One region of the Mesorhizobium koreense genome, then DNA from elsewhere that is predicted to be linked to it. Evidence: riboswitches for the same ligand, from Rfam matches in the RefSeq annotation. Region 1 holds a riboswitch; the other holds the start of a gene.
The links. A riboswitch is a leader RNA that binds a small molecule or an ion and turns the genes downstream of it on or off. The one in region 1 is predicted to bind S-adenosylmethionine.
Positions count from the first base shown of each region.

Region 2: linked by a shared signal. The riboswitch ahead of RBH77_RS23265 (O-succinylhomoserine sulfhydrylase) and the one ahead of metA (homoserine O-acetyltransferase MetA) in region 1 are both predicted to bind S-adenosylmethionine.

Region 1 is NZ_CP134228.1:1,694,599-1,702,266, forward strand. It holds gene RBH77_RS08170 (lysophospholipid acyltransferase family protein) at 1-121, shown strand, start outside; gene RBH77_RS08175 (gamma-glutamylcyclotransferase) at 118-639, opposite strand; gene RBH77_RS08180 (DUF2125 domain-containing protein) at 696-1,685, shown strand; gene RBH77_RS08185 (prephenate/arogenate dehydrogenase family protein) at 1,694-2,644, opposite strand; gene hisC (histidinol-phosphate transaminase) at 2,647-3,744, opposite strand; SAM riboswitch at 3,821-3,898, shown strand; gene metA (homoserine O-acetyltransferase MetA) at 3,952-4,890, shown strand; gene RBH77_RS08200 (hypothetical protein) at 4,952-5,221, opposite strand; gene RBH77_RS08205 (ABC transporter ATP-binding protein/permease) at 5,366-7,195, opposite strand; gene RBH77_RS08210 (class I SAM-dependent methyltransferase) at 7,305-7,668, opposite strand, start outside.
Region 2 is NZ_CP134228.1:4,889,448-4,897,115, reverse strand. It holds gene RBH77_RS23285 (sulfatase-like hydrolase/transferase) at 1-2,197, shown strand, start outside; tRNA gene RBH77_RS23280 (tRNA-Gly) at 2,488-2,561, opposite strand; gene RBH77_RS23275 (ion transporter) at 2,697-3,527, shown strand; gene RBH77_RS23270 (2'-deoxycytidine 5'-triphosphate deaminase) at 3,537-4,622, opposite strand; SAM riboswitch at 4,698-4,775, shown strand; gene RBH77_RS23265 (O-succinylhomoserine sulfhydrylase) at 4,825-6,012, shown strand; gene RBH77_RS23260 (CDP-alcohol phosphatidyltransferase family protein) at 6,016-6,621, opposite strand; gene apaG (Co2+/Mg2+ efflux facilitator ApaG/CorD) at 6,778-7,170, shown strand; gene RBH77_RS23250 (response regulator transcription factor) at 7,274-7,668, shown strand, end outside.

The sequences.
Region 1 (7,668 bases):
CTGTGACGCGTTGCTGATCGAGGCCGCACAGTCCGAAAATCCACCGCCGCTGCCACCGACGGCGGTCGAACGGCTCAAACAACTCGGAGTGCCAGTCTCCGAGAACGCCATCGAGGCCTAGTCGCGCGGCAGTCTGGCGGCGACGCTTTCAAGCCAATGATCATGTATGCCGAGCGCTTCGAGATGATGAACGGTATTGAAGACATAATCCTCGTTGCGGCCCGACTGCCCGGTGGCGCCGCGGACGACGGAGACGGCGCGTTCGATGTCGAGGCTGCCGGCATACTGGCGGTGCGTACGGTCGACGACGAAGGACAGCGCCTCGACGGTATCGCCGCCTTCGAGGCGCACCGTCAGGAGACGTTCCAGGTAGACGTTGGTCACAAGCTCGCGCTCGCGGAGATATGCCGTCACTTCATCCCTGAGCGCGCCTGGCACGCGGAAGGCAAGCCCGACGCAGGAGCCGCCACGGTCGAGCCCAAGCACGAGGCCGGGGCGCGTTTCCGTCCCTCGATGCACCCAGGAATAGATGCAGAGCGACCGGCGGAAACCATGCAGATGGGCGCGGCGCGCCTCGACATGAGCAAAACCCGGCCGCCAGATCAGCGAGCCGTAGCCGAAAACCCAAAAATCGCCCATATGGCCTGCCTCGATCTCCTGCCGATTCGTTCGCTGGGCCTAACGAGACCGACAGCATGACGTCAAGTAACCTGCCGCAACGCCGCCGGCGTTCCGTGCTTCTCCTTTGGTTTGTGGCGCTCTTGGTCCTGATCGGGGTCGTCTACACATTCGCCTGGATGCGTCTGGCGGACGTAGTGCGTTCGCGCGTGGAGGGGACGCTTACGGCCCTGCGCGCGACGGGTGCGACCGCCGACTGCGCCAATCATGAGGTCCGCGGCTTCCCGCTGCACTTCATCCTCGAGTGTGAATCGATCCGCTATGCCGACCCGGCTGGCCTGTCAGAGGTCTCGACGGCGTCTATGCGTGCCTCGGCCGATATCTTCGATCCGCGGCGCATCCGTATCCGGATTGCCCAGCCGGCGCTTGTCAAGGCGCCCGCCGTCGGCCAACTCGTGGTCCACTGGCGCAAGATGGATGGAGAACTCTTTCCGCCGCTCGGTGGCGATGCGGCGATATCGGTCGAAGGCGAGGCGCTGGTCGCCGAGCGTGCGCAAGCCGAGCCAATGCTGACCATTGCTTCGATGAACGGCACCGCGCGAGCGATTGACAAGGATGCTTATCTCGACGCGCGTTTCGAAGGGCTGGAATTCGGGCCTTCATGGCCCGATCTCGGCGCCTTGCCGCCTCTTTCGGGGAAAGCCGACGTGACCGTCGCCGATGGCGCCGCGCTCGCCTTTGCGGATGCGCGGAGCTTTCGCGGGCATTCGGCGACAATCAGGGAACTGACGCTTTCGCCGAGCGACGACGCCAGCATTACCGTGAAAGGCCGCGCTTCGGTGGACGATGAGGGACGGCTCGACGCCGACCTCAAGGTTCGGCTGCGTAATCCGGATGAATTGGCGGCGGCGCTCAAGCTCGCTTTTCCCGAAGCCGCCAGGGAGATCGACAACGCCGCCGCCATGGTGGCCGTGCTGGGCAGCGATCCTCTGGTGCCGGTCACCATCCACAAGGGCAAGGTGACCGTCGGCTTTATTCCGCTCGGCCGTATCCCGCCGCTGCGATAGCCGACTGGTCAGGTCTTCGAGGCGGCGCCCTTCTCCGGGTGCGCGGCCACCTGGCGGCCGAAATCCGGCACGTCCACTTCCTGCCCGGCCTCGATGATCGAGCGGCGGATGGCGCGGGTGCGGGTGAAAAGATCGAAGAGCTTCTCCCCGTCGCCCCAGCGGATAGCCCGCTGCAGCGAAGCGAGGTCCTCCGAGAAGCGTGCCAGCATCTCCAGGATCGCGTCCTTGTTGTGCAGGCAGACGTCGCGCCACATGGTCGGGTCGGAAGCGGCCAGGCGGGTGAAGTCACGAAAGCCCGAGGCGGAATATTTGATGACTTCCGACTTGGTCACGGTCTGCAGATCGTCCGCCGTGCCGACGATGTTGTAGGCGATGATGTGCGGCAGGTGCGAGACAATGGCGAGCACCATGTCGTGATGGTCGGGATCCATCGTGTCGACGTTGGAGCCGCAGCGGCGCCAGAATTCCGACAGTTTCTCCAGTGCGACGGGATCGGTTCCGGGCAGCGGCGTGAACACGCACCAGCGGTTCTCGAACAGTTCCGCGAAGCCGGCGTCCGGGCCGGATTTCTCGGTGCCGGCGAGCGGGTGGCCGGGAATGAAATGGACACTCTCCGGCAATTTCGGGCGCATCTGCGCGATCACAGAGCCTTTGGTCGAGCCGACGTCGGTGACGATGGCGCCGGGTTTCAGCGCCGGTGCGATCGCCTCCGCGACCTCACCGGAAGCGCCGACCGGCACCGAGACGACGACGAGGTCGGCATCGGCCACGGCAATTGCGGGATCGGCCGAATAGGAATCGCCGAGGCCGAGTTCCTCGGCGCGCGCCAGCGTGACGGCACTGCGGGTGGAGATCGAGACATGGCCGGCGAGGCCCTTGCGGCGGATGACGCGCGCCAGCGAAGAGCCGATCAGGCCGATGCCGATGAGAGCGATTTTGTCGAAAAGCGGTTCGGACATGGTCACGACCTAAGAAATTCGGCAAGCGCCGACACGACGCCACGATTGGCTTCCTCCGAGCCTATGCTCATGCGAAGCGCGTTCGGAAAGCCGTAGGCCGATACGCGGCGCAGGATGAAGCCGTGCTTGACCAGGAACGCGTCCGCCGCCTCGGCGGTGCGCTTGCCCCCTGGAAGATGGACGAGGATGAAATTGCCGACGCTTGGCGTGACGCGCAGGCCGAGCGCCGCCAGTTCCTTCGTCAGCCAGTCGCGCCAGACCTCGTTGTGCTCCGCCGCCTGGGCGACATGGGCGCGGTCGCGCATGGCGGCGGCGCCGGCTGCGATCGCCGCAGCGCTGACATTGAAGGGATCGCGGATGCGGTTGACGACATCGACCACTTCGGAAGGCGCGTACATCCAGCCGATGCGCAGCCCGGCGAGACCATAGATCTTGGAGAAGGTGCGCGTCATGACGACGTTGCGGGCCGACGAGACAAGCTCGATGCCGGCCTCGTAGTCGTTGCGGCGCACATATTCGGCATAGGCCGCATCGAGCACGAGGAGCACGTTGGCCGGAAGGCCCGCGTGCAGCCGTCGTACCTCCTCGAAGGGAATGTAGGTGCCGGTCGGGTTGTTGGGGTTGGCGAGGAAGACCATGCGGGTCTTCGACGTGACGGCGGCGAGGATGGCGTCGACATCGGCGCGCTCGTCCTTCTCCGGCGCGGAGACGGGAACGGCGCCAACCGACAGGATCTGTATCCTGTAGACGAGGAAGCCGTGCTCGCTGAAAATACCCTCGTCGCCGGGGCCGAGATAGGCACGGGTGAGCAGCGCCAGGAGATCGTCGGAGCCATTGCCGCAGACGATGTTCGCCGGATTGAGACCATGCACCTCCGCGATCGCCTGGCGCAGCGCGACAGCTTGACCGTCCGGATAGAGTTCGAGATGGTTGCCGACCTCGCGCAGCGCTTCCATGGCCGCCGGGCTGGCTCCGAGCGGCGTCTCGTTGGCGGAAAGCTTGTGCACCTTCGCCGCTCCCGGCGCATGGCCGCCGCCGGGAACATAGGCGGCAATATCCATTATGCCGGGCCGCGGGAGAGGGCGCTTTATCTCGTTCATGGGAGGTTCCAGTCGAAGGGCGGTTTGCTCTAGCAAAGCTTTTCCGTTGACGCAAAGGCCGGCCGGTCCTAAAACCCTCACATTCCGTGGTGATTTGGCCGGTCGGCTTGCAGCCACGTTAAAGAAGTCGCTAAAGGACCGTTCAGGACAAAATCCGATGGGCCGGTCGCGATTTCGCCGCCGGCTTTTTTGTCTGGAGCATATCCGATGCCGATCAAGATCCCCGACCAACTTCCCGCCCGCGAGATACTCGCACGCGAGGGCGTCGCCATCATGGACGAGAGGACGGCGCTGCGCCAGGACATCCGCCCGCTGCAGATCGGGCTCCTGAACCTGATGCCGAACAAGATCCGCACGGAGACGCAGTTCGCGCGGCTGATGGGCACGACGCCGCTTCAGGTGGAACTGACGCTGGTACGCATCGGCAACCACAAGGCCAAGAATACGCCCGAGGAGCATCTCATCGCCTTCTACCAGACATGGGCGGAGGTAAAGGCGCGCAAGTTCGACGGTTTCATCATCACCGGCGCGCCCATCGAGTTGCTGCCTTTCGAGGAGGTGACCTATTGGGAGGAGTTGAAGCGCATCCTCGACTGGACGACGACCAACGTCCATTCCTCCTTCTTCATCTGCTGGGGGGCGATGGCCGCCGCCTGGCACTTCCATGGCATTCAGAAGCATACGTTGGAGAAGAAGGCCTTCGGCGTTTTCCGCCACCGCAACAATTCGCCGGCCTCGCCCTATCTGGCGGGATTTTCCGACGATTTCTCCATTCCGGTCTCACGCTGGACGGAGGTGCGCGCAGACGATATCCACGCCGGCGCGCCGCTTGAACTGCTGGTGGAATCGGATGCGACCGGCCCTTGTCTCGCCACCGAGACGGCTGGCAACCGGCTCTACATGTTCAACCACATCGAGTACGATTCCACTTCTCTCAAGGAGGAATACGATCGGGACGTGGCTGCCGGGACCTCGATCGGGGTGCCGCACGGATATTATCCGGATGACGATCCGACGCGCCAGCCGCTCAACCGCTGGCGCTCGCACGCGCACCTGTTGTTCGGCAACTGGATCAACCAGGTCTACCAAACCACGGCCTACGACATCGGGAATATCGGCAAGAAACCGCAGCCGCTCGTGGCGTGACGGTGCGCAGGACACCGCCACGGCAGGCTGTCTATCGACGTGCCGGAAAAATGTACCGGGTCTATCGCCGTGCCGCCGCCTCGAAGGTCATATCGCAAGGCCGGGCCTGAGAGGCGGTCACCATTTCCAGTATCCGGTCGCGAGCCATCTCCTCGCTCGCCGCGCGGAGTGTGGCAATGCAACGGTCATACTGGCTGGCCATCACCAGGCGGATATCCTCGCTCGTCTCGAGCTCGTGAACGAACGCGTCGCGCTCGCTGACGGCAAGGTTGTGCGCGCGGATCATCGTCTCCGTTTCGGCCGCGCCGAATACGACATGGATCGACTTCATCTTGCGTTCCTTTCCGTCCGGTCAGGCGTGTAGTCCGCCTTTGTTCGTGGCCATGACGTTAGGGAAGAATCATGTCACCCGTACGACGAAAGTGGAACGTTCCGATGACATTTTCGCGCGCGCTATCGCGACAAAGGTAAATTTTCAGTTCGTCTCCTGCCCCGCTTCGGCTGGCGGCTTTTCCTTTTCCGGTGGCGAAGGCACGTGCATCGGCTTGAGTGATCGGCCGCCCGGGTCCTTTTCGAGATGGAGCGTGCGCGAGAATATCTTGTCGGCAAATCCGGCACGGCCGATATAGAGGATCGTCGCGTCCTTCAGCCTCTTCGTCAGCACTGCGGCCGCCCGCTTGCGCGCGTCGCCCTCCAGCATATCCAGCGCCTCGTCGATGATGACCCAGTCCGGCCGGTGCAGGTCGAGCCGGGCAAAGGCGAGTTGATGCTGCTCCTCGTCGCTCAGCTCGCGCTCCCAGCGCGAGTTTCGGTCGAGAGAGGCGACGAGGCGCTCGAGACCGGCCCGCTTGAGAGCGCCAGCGAATTCGCTCTCCTCGAAAGAATCCTCTCCCAAAGGATAGGACATGGCCTGTCGCAGCGCGCCCGGCGGGAAATAGGGCGTGCGCGGGACGAAGGTGATCGCCTCGTTTTCCGGCATGCCGATATGACCGCTGCCCCATGGCCATAACCCGGCGAGTGCCCGGAAGAACAGCGTCTTGCCGGTTCCGGGATCGCCGGTGACCAGCACCTTCTTGCCGGTGGCGATGGTGACGCGCTTTTCCTTGAGCCTCGTACAGCCGCTCGGCGAGGCGATCTCGACATCCCGCAAGGTTATCCCGTCCCCGCTCGTGTGCTGGAAATCGATCTGCTTCTCCACAGCGTGCAACTCGTCCGTACGGGTCAGCGCAAAGCGGAAGGCGGCGATACGCAAGAGCGTCGCGCGCCAATCGGTGATCGTGTTGATATTGGCCACGAACCAGCGCAGCGAGGAGTGGACGTGGTTGAAGGCGCCGACAGCCATCATCAGCCCACCGAAACTCATATCGCCGGCGAAATAGACGGGCGCTGCTATGATGATCGGAGCCACGATCGTCACCCATCCATAGGCGTCGGTGACCCAGTCGAGGCGAACGTTCGCGGTGACAAGGCGACGCAGGACACCGACCAAGGTGCCAAGGTCGCGCTCCAGCCGGCGCTGCTCGTCCGCCTGGCCGCCGGCGAGCGTGACGGCATCGACATGCTCGTTTACGCGCACCAGTGAGTAACGCAAATCTGCCTCGCGGGCGTAGCGTTCGCCGGTCAGGCCGATCAGGGGCCGCCCGACCAGCCAGCTCAGCCATGAGGCCGAGGCGGCGTAGATGATCGCCGCCCAGACCATGTAGCCGGGTATCTGGAAGCTGTGGCCCGATACGTGGAAGGTGAAACCCGACGAAAGCGACCAGAGTACACCGACGAAGGAGACGAGCAGCACCGTCGACTGCACGAGCCCGATCGCCAGCGATGTGGAGAGGTCGGTCAGATGACCGGAATCCTCGTGCATGCGCTGGTCGGGGTTGACGCCAATCGCGCCCGCGTTCGCCAGCCGGAAGGCGCGCCTTCCCTTCAGCCATTCGCCAATCAGGTCGAGGGTGAGGCCTTCGCGCAGCCTGAGCTTGAGCATCTGGCTCAGCCATGTCTGGAAGACGCCGAGGACGAGCAGTCCGCCGGCGATCAGGAAGAAGATCACAAGCTGATGGAAGAAGTCGGGAACGTCGCGGCGTTCGATGGCGTCGTAGAAAGGGCGGTACCAACGGTTGAGGATGATCTGGCCGCCGGCATTCGCTAGGATCATGGTGAACATGCCGCCCGAAAGCCAGAAGATCGTATTGCGTAGCGGTGATGCCATGAAGGCGCGCGTCATCATCGCCATTTGCTCGCGCAGGCTATAGTCGGCTTGTTGCGGCGGTGGCGATGCCTTTTCGGGTTCCGGCTTCTTGTCAGGCATGGGAAAAATCTTCCTGTGGCGGCGGGGTATGAATCGGGCGGCGGCTCTCGCTTCCGCCCGGCATCATTCCGAGACCGGATATGGTACGAAAAACGGCGACGTCAGCCCATCATGGTTTCCTGCTGCGTGCGACGGGCCGCAGCCGTCCCGCGCCCTGAGGCGTCAGCACCGGCACGAAGACGCGGCGCGAGGCGCGCGCCGCGACCGGCAGGCCTTGATAGAGGCGCTTCTGCGCCTCCACCACGAGGACGCCGGCGAACATCGGGCCCAAGCGCCGCCCCGCGCGTTCGAAGAGCTGGTGGAGGCGAAGGGTGGCACGGTGGACGCTCGGCGGAAAGAAAAGTGCCTCGGCATAGGCGCCGGGTGTGAAATTGGTCTCGCGAAGAAGCGCGGTCAACTGGCCGCGCGAATAGGGTCGGCCGGTGCCGAAGGGCGTGTGCTCGAAGCGCGCCCACACGCCGCGGCGGTTCGGC
Region 2 (7,668 bases), 1.8 Mb from region 1:
CGAGAAGTCGGCCGTTGCACCAATTGCAGTGTCAATAGCTGCGGCGACGGTGTGCACGGCCCTTTATGCACGGTCCGTAGTCGTGAAACAGTTGCTGACGTTCCTTTCGATCGGTGCGCTGCTCTTTCCCCTCAATTTCCTAATAATCTCGCCCGCTTCGAAACTGATCCTCCCCGGCCAATCGATCGCGAACACAGGTGTGGATGCCTCCCGTGCAAAAACACCAATCGTAATGGTGATATTCGATGAGTTTAATCCGACTGCACTACTCAACAAGGATGGCCAGATAGATTCAGTTCGCTATCCTCATTTTGCGCAGCTCGCTGCCAACGCCTGGTGGTATCCTCGCGCAACCTCTACCTATCCACAGACACAGTTCGCCGTTCCGGCTATCTTGTCAGGAGAATTACCAGATCCCGCGAAGCAATTTCCTTCCTACCATGATCATCCAAACAATCTATTCACGATGCTTGGCGGAAGTTATGCGCTTAATGTTAAAGAGTCGATTACGTCCCTCTGCCCGGACACTCTCTGTACAGGGAAAGAGCGAGCGTTCAGTGAAATTACCTTCGCTTCTGATATATTTATTGTATATTGTCACGCAATTATTCCGAAAGTGCTCCATGGTCGATTCCTGCCGTCTTTGAGAAATGGCTGGAACAATTTCGGATCTGTGGCATCCACGCCATCGGAGGGCGCCGAGGCGGAGTTAATTGAAGCCTTCAATGATCAGTCGGGCAGCTCTCGAATGTCGAAATTCTCCCAATTTATCGGGAGTATCGACGGCCATGATAAGACCCTGAATTTTATGCATATACTTCTGCCGCATCAGCCTTATCAGTTTTATCCGGACGGAACTTATTATGAGAGGGTTGCCGATTTCGGCATGGATAAAACTGCATGGTCGTCTGATCAGCATTTTGTTGATTTTGCGTACAAGAGATACTTAATGCAAGTTGGATATGTCGACAGAATGATTGGAGAGCTTATTAAAAGGCTGAAATCAATTAACGCATATGATAGATCAATGATAATAATTACAGCAGATCATGGAAGGGAATTTAAAACAAATACAGAAGATCGTATTCTAAATTATAAAGACGTAGATCTTTTGCACGTCCCTCTCTTAATTAAATTGCCTAATCAGGAGAGGGGAGAAATAAACAAGAATCTTGTTTCTAATATAGATATAGTTCCGACGATAGCCGATGTTTTAGGGATTGATCTTAATTGGAAGTTTGATGGCCAATCCGTATTCTCAGAAAATTATAAGGAAAGTGAAAATCTGAACATAGTCTTTAGGTCAAAAGAATTTAACATCGATAGGAATTCTATAGTAAGCTTGCCTCTGCTTGGATGGCAAACGCAAACATTCGGTTCGGGAACTTCACTATCCGATCTGCCCGTCAACGGCCCATATGCGAGCATGATAGGGAAGGACATTGAAAGCCTGGACGTCGTTAAGGCCCCAAAAGAGCAAGAAGCAAGGCTGACACAGAACTTCTCGATGCTCGCAGATATAGATCCGGCCTCCGATTTCAGACCATGGCTTGTGTCTAGCGAGGTGGCCAATTTGGGGGATGACGGCCAACCTTGGATAGCGTTGGCTTTGAACGGAAAGATCGTGACATTGTCGCAGGTTTATAAGGACAAGAACGGGTCTGATCGTATCTTGGCCCTTTTCCCGCCAGGTTCTATCGCTGCTGGAGCAAATGCCTTGTCTGCATTCCAGGTGTCAGGTTCCGAAGCAGTCTTGAAACTTCGTCCAATTTCCACCGGTCTTGGTACCTACAAACTCGAGCGCCGAGGTGCCGTCGATATCCTGACGTCATCGCAGGGGAATGAATATCCAATCGTAACGAACAAGGTATTTGGATCTGTCGATCGCGTCAGCGTAAATGGCTCGGCCATTGAGTTGGCTGGGTGGTCTGGAGACACGGATCTTCTAGTACCTGCGGAGCATGTGGTTGTATTCGTCGATGGAAAATTCGTCTGCGCTATCGACCCCGATACCGACCGTCCCGATGTAGCCGAATACTTCAAATCAAGCGCGATGGCGAAAGGTGGTTTTTCCACCGGGTGCCCATTTCGTGGGAGCCCGCAACAACTTAGCTCCCTGCGCGTGTTTGGCATCACACCATCGGGGGCAACGGGAGAACTGCAACTATCGAAAGCGTCTGGCACTCCCCAGCAGTGATGCCATCCTCATGATCCGGCCATGAGGTGGATCTTGAGGCTTGCTGGCACAAAGCACGGTGCTCCGGGATGGTGTAGCTACCATCGGCACCGAAGAGACAGTTATGCGTGAGCTGAGTATCTTTCATCCGCGAATTTCAAGATGGGGCTCAGGGCGGTGAAGTCCAATATACCGCAGCTTGCTCCGCCAAGCTGCGGTCCGTTTGCGCGATGTGGAGGGTCTCGGGTTGGGTCCAGCCATAAGCGCCGTTCTCTCACCGATCGCCGATGAAACAGGCCCGCCAGAACAGGTGGAGCGGGTGAAGGGAATCGAACCCTCGTATTCAGCTTGGGAAGCTGCTGCTCTACCATTGAGCTACACCCGCGACGGCCGCATTAATCCACGAGGCCATACCAGCCTGTCAAGCGGCTTGTCGGCGCCGTTTTTGGCAATCGGCAGCTTTCGCTGGCGATAGCTCGACTGCTATGTCTCGGCCTCGAATGCGCGACGGAGGGGACCGATGCATTGGAAAGAGCATGTCGCGACGGCGCTCGACGGCCGTCATCCGGGTCTCGGTCACTATATTGAACTCTTCCTGGATGCCATCATCATCCTTTCGACCGTCGCCATGGGTGTAGAGACGCTGCCTGATCTGCCTCCATCGGCGGTCGAAGCGCTTTATGTTTTCGAAATCTTCGTAATCGCGGTCTTCACCACCGAATATGTGCTCAGATTGCTCACTACACCCCGCCCTCTCGGCTATGCGCGCAGCTTTTTCGGGGTTGTGGATCTTTTGGCGATCGCTCCCTTCTATATCGCGCTTCTTGCGACCGGCAGCGGCATAGACCTACGCGCGATCCGGGCGCTCAGGCTGCTGCGGCTGGCCCGGCTTTTCAAACTGGCGCGCTACACGGCGGCGCTTGACCGGTTCGGCGTCGCCTGGCGCGCGGTCAAGGACGAGATCATCATCTTCGGCATCACGGCGCTGGTCGTGCTCTATGTCTGCGCGCTCGTCATCTATCAGTGCGAGCACGATGCCCAGCCGGACAAGTTCCGTTCCGTCTTCGACGCCATGTGGTGGGCGGCGGTGACGCTGACGACCGTCGGCTATGGCGACATCTACCCCATCACGTTCTTCGGGCGCCTGTTCACCGTCTTCATGCTGTTCATCGCGCTTGGCATCATCGCTGTGCCAACCGGCCTCGTGGCATCGGCCCTGGTCGCGATCCGGCATCGGGAAGACGAGCGGGAGAAAGAGGAAAAGGCCGAAGCGGCGGCCAAAAAGGCTGCTCGCGAGAAGGCCGGCAAGCCGGTCGCGCGGCGCCGCCCTGCCCGAAAGGCCCCGTCTTGATCGCGCTCGTCAGCGAAAATGCTTGGATAGTTTCAGGCCCTGCGCCTGGTAGTTCGATTTGAGGTCGGCGCCGTAGAGAGCATCCGGCCGCGCCAACAGGTGCTCGTAGACCAGCCTTCCGACGATCTGGCCGTGATCGAGGATGAAAGGCACTTCGTGGCTTCTAACCTCAAGCACCGCGCGGCTGCCGGTTCCACCGGCCGCCGAATGGCCGAAACCGGGGTCGAAGAAGCCGGCATAGTGAACACGGAATTCGCCTACCAGCGGATCGAAGGGCGTCATCTCGGCGGCGTAGTCCGGCGGCACATGCACCGCCTCCCGGCTGACGAGGATGTAGAACTCGTCGGGGTCGAGGATCAGTTCGCCCTTGCCGCGGCTGTAGAGCGGCTCCCAGAAATCGTGCTGATCCTGCACGGCGCGCCGGTCGACATCGATCAGTCCGGTATGGTGCTTGCCGCGATAGCCGACAAGACCGTTCTTGTCCCCCGTAAGGTCTATGGAGAGTGCTATGCCGCCGCCGGTGATATTGGGCTCGTCCGCCGCGACCAACCGCTCGCGCCGGTGCAGCGCCGCAAGTTCGTTTTCCCCGAGTACCGCATGGCCCTTGCGAAAGCGGATCTGCGCCAGGCGCGAACCGGTGCGCGCCACGATCGGGAAAGTGCGCGGACTGACCTCCATATAGAGCGGCCCGGCATAGCCGGCCGGTATCTTGTCGAATTCCGGGCCGTGATCGGTCATGACGCGGGTGAAGATGTCGAGGCGGCCGGTCGAGCTTTTCGGGTTGGCGGAGGCGGCGACGTCCGGCGGCAGCTTTAGTTCCTCCATCAGCGGCACGATGTAGACGCAGCCCGTTTCCAGCACCGCGCCCGGCTCGAGGTCGATCTCATGCAGCTTCAGGTGGTCGAGCTTGTCGGCGACGCTGTGCGCGGGGCCCGGAAGGAAACTGGCACGGACGCGGTAAGCCTTTGCGCCAAGCCTGAGATCGAGGCTTGCCGGCTGGATCTGGTCATCGTCGAGCACACGCGCGGAGGAGAGCGCGCCGCTCTTGAATAGCGCCGCGATATCGCGGTCGGGCAGGATGCCGGTTGTCCGCACGTATGGCTCCCGAAATTTCACGTTTATCGTGATATTCACTTGCCGATTGACGCAAGCGGGGCAACGGCATAAAGGACCTTATCCCGTGGTGATTTGGCCGGTCGGCTTGCAGCCACGTTAAACAAGTCGCTAAAGGACCGATTTCGGACCGGTACGCGATTTGAATTTCGCGGGCCGGTTTTTTGTTTTTGAGGGTGTCCCGATGACGAATGGAGCAAACTGGAAGCCGCAGACGAAACTGGTCCATGGCGGCACGCTCCGATCGGGCTTCGGCGAGACATCCGAGGCGATCTATCTGACGCAGGGCTTCGTTTATGACACCGCCGAAGCCGCCGAAGCACGCTTCAAGGGTGAGGCGGAAGGGTTCATTTATTCCCGCTACGCCAATCCCACGGTGGACATGTTCGAAAAGCGCATGTGCGCGCTGGAAGGGGCGGAGGACGCCCGCGCCACCGCGTCCGGCATGGCGGCCGTGGCGATGGCGCTGCTCTGTTCGGTGAAGGCCGGTGATCACGTCGTCGCGGCCCGCGCGCTCTTCGGCTCCTGCCGCTGGATCATCGAGAAGCAGATGCCGGCGTATGGCGTCGAATCGACCCTGGTCGACGGAACCGATCTGTCGGCGTGGGAAAAGGGGATTAGGCCGAACACGAAGCTGTTCTTCCTCGAAAGCCCGACCAATCCGACGCTCGAAGTGGCCGACATCGCCGCCGTTGCGAAACTGGCGGATTCGATCGGCGCGCGCCTCGTGGTCGATAATGTCTTCGCCACGCCCATGCAGCAGAAGCCGCTCGAACTCGGCGCTCATGTCGTCGTCTATTCCGCGACCAAGCACATTGACGGGCAGGGGCGCTGCCTGGGCGGCATCGTTCTTTCCGACAAGGAATGGATCGAAAAGAATTTGCACGATTATTTCCGCCACACCGGCCCGTCGCTGTCGCCCTTCAACGCATGGACGCTGCTCAAGGGCCTGGAGACGCTGCCGCTTCGTGTGCGCCAGCAGACGGAGAGCGCCGGACGCATCGCCGATTTCCTGGCCGGGCATACCCATGTCGAGCGCCTGATCTATCCCGGCCGAGCCGACCATCCGCAGGCCGATATCGTGAAGAAGCAGATGAAGGGCGGCTCGACGCTTCTGTGCATAGACGTGAAGGGTGGCAAGCAAGGCGCCTTCGCTTTCCAGAACGCGCTGGAGATCATCCGTATTTCCAACAATCTGGGTGACGCCAAAAGCCTCATCACCCATCCTGCGACGACGACGCACAAGAACCTCACCGAAGAGGCCCGCGCGGAACTGGGCATCAATCCGGGAACGGTCAGGCTGTCGGTCGGCCTGGAGGATGTGGACGATCTCATGACCGATATCGACCGCGCGCTTTCTAGGGCGGCTTAAGCGTTACCGGAACGTCCGTACGGCGAGTACGATGCGGCAGAGTGCGGTATAGAGCGTCATCGCAGCGAACACCCAGGCAATGACGGGGAACCAGCCGGGGAATATGCAGGCGAGCGCGAATGCCGCGATCGTCTCGGTCGCCTCGGCAAGCCCGGTGGTGAAATAAAGCGATTTCGAACCCCGTGCGTCGGTTTGGAGCTTCCGCCGCTCCGCCATGATTGCATAGGCGAGGAAGCTTGAGCCGTTGATGTAGAAGGACAGGATGAGCGCGGCGCCGGGAACGGCGTTCGTGGCCGGATCGGCGAACACGAAACCCATCGGCACCGCGCCGTAGAAAACGAAATCCAGCACGATATCGAGGTAGCCGCCGAGATCGGTCTTCCCGCGGATGCAGGCGACCGCGCCGTCGAGCGCGTCTCCGAAACGACTGGCAAGGATCAGAAGAAGTCCGGCGGCGAGCCAGCCATTTGCGATCGATGCCGCAGCCGCGAGCCCGACGATACAACCGGTGACGGTGATCGCATTGGCCGAAAGGCCCGCCCGTGCTGCCATGATCGCTGCCGGCCGGACCAGCGGATCGATACGTTTCCTTGTCCAGCCGTCCAGCATCGCGTTCTCCCGAACGTTTCCTATAGCTGTCGCAGCGGGGATTGGGCAGCAAGCACCGCTCACATTCGTGTCAGGCGTTGACCGGGGCCGCGCCCTGCGCGATTCTGTGCTTCATGAAGGGTTCCAGGAAGGATTGTGCCCCGGAAGGATTGCGTCATGTATCGCGCCGTGACCCGCGACATAGAGGTCTGCGTCGAGCCCTTCTATCTGGCCGACCGCTCCGACCCGGAGGACGGGCACTATGTCTGGGCCTATAGGATCACGATCGCCAACAATTCCGACGGGTTCGTAAAGCTTCTTTCGCGCTATTGGCACATCATCGACGGCGCAGGCAAGGTCGAGGAAGTGCGCGGGCCGGGCGTTGTCGGCGAACAACCGGAGCTTGAGCCAGGCGACAGCTTTCAATACACCTCCGGCTGCCCGCTCTCCACGCCGTCCGGCATCATGGTCGGCCGCTATACGCTTTGCGACCGGCTGGGCGCCACTTTCGAGGTCGATATTCCCGCCTTTTCGCTCGATATCCCGGATAACACACGCATGGTCAACTGACCGCAACCGCTGTCCGCTTGCAAATCCATGGGCTCCCCGCATAATTGAACTTTCGTCGCGTTCGGACAAGACAACGATCCGTGCGATCCTGGGGAGGGCATCGGTGCAATCGGACTACAAATTCGTCATTGCCGACGATCATCCGCTTTTCCGAGGCGCGCTGAAGCAGGCGCTCTCGACCATCGGTAATAACCCGACGATCATCGAGGCCGGCGATTTTGAAAGTGCCAAGGCCGCTCTCGTTGCCAATGAGGACGTGGATCTGGTCCTGCTCGACCTCTCCATGCCCGGCGCCAGCGGCCTCTCCGCGCTCGTGGCGCTGCGCGGTCTGCATTCGGCGGTGCCGGTGATCGTCGTTTCCGCCCATGACAATGTCGTCACCATTCGCCGGGCGCTGGAACTCGGCGCCTCCGGCTTCATCTCCAAATCTGCGGGGATGGAGGAAATCCGGGGCGGGATCGAGACCGTGCTCGGCGGCGGTATAGCCACGCCGAAGGA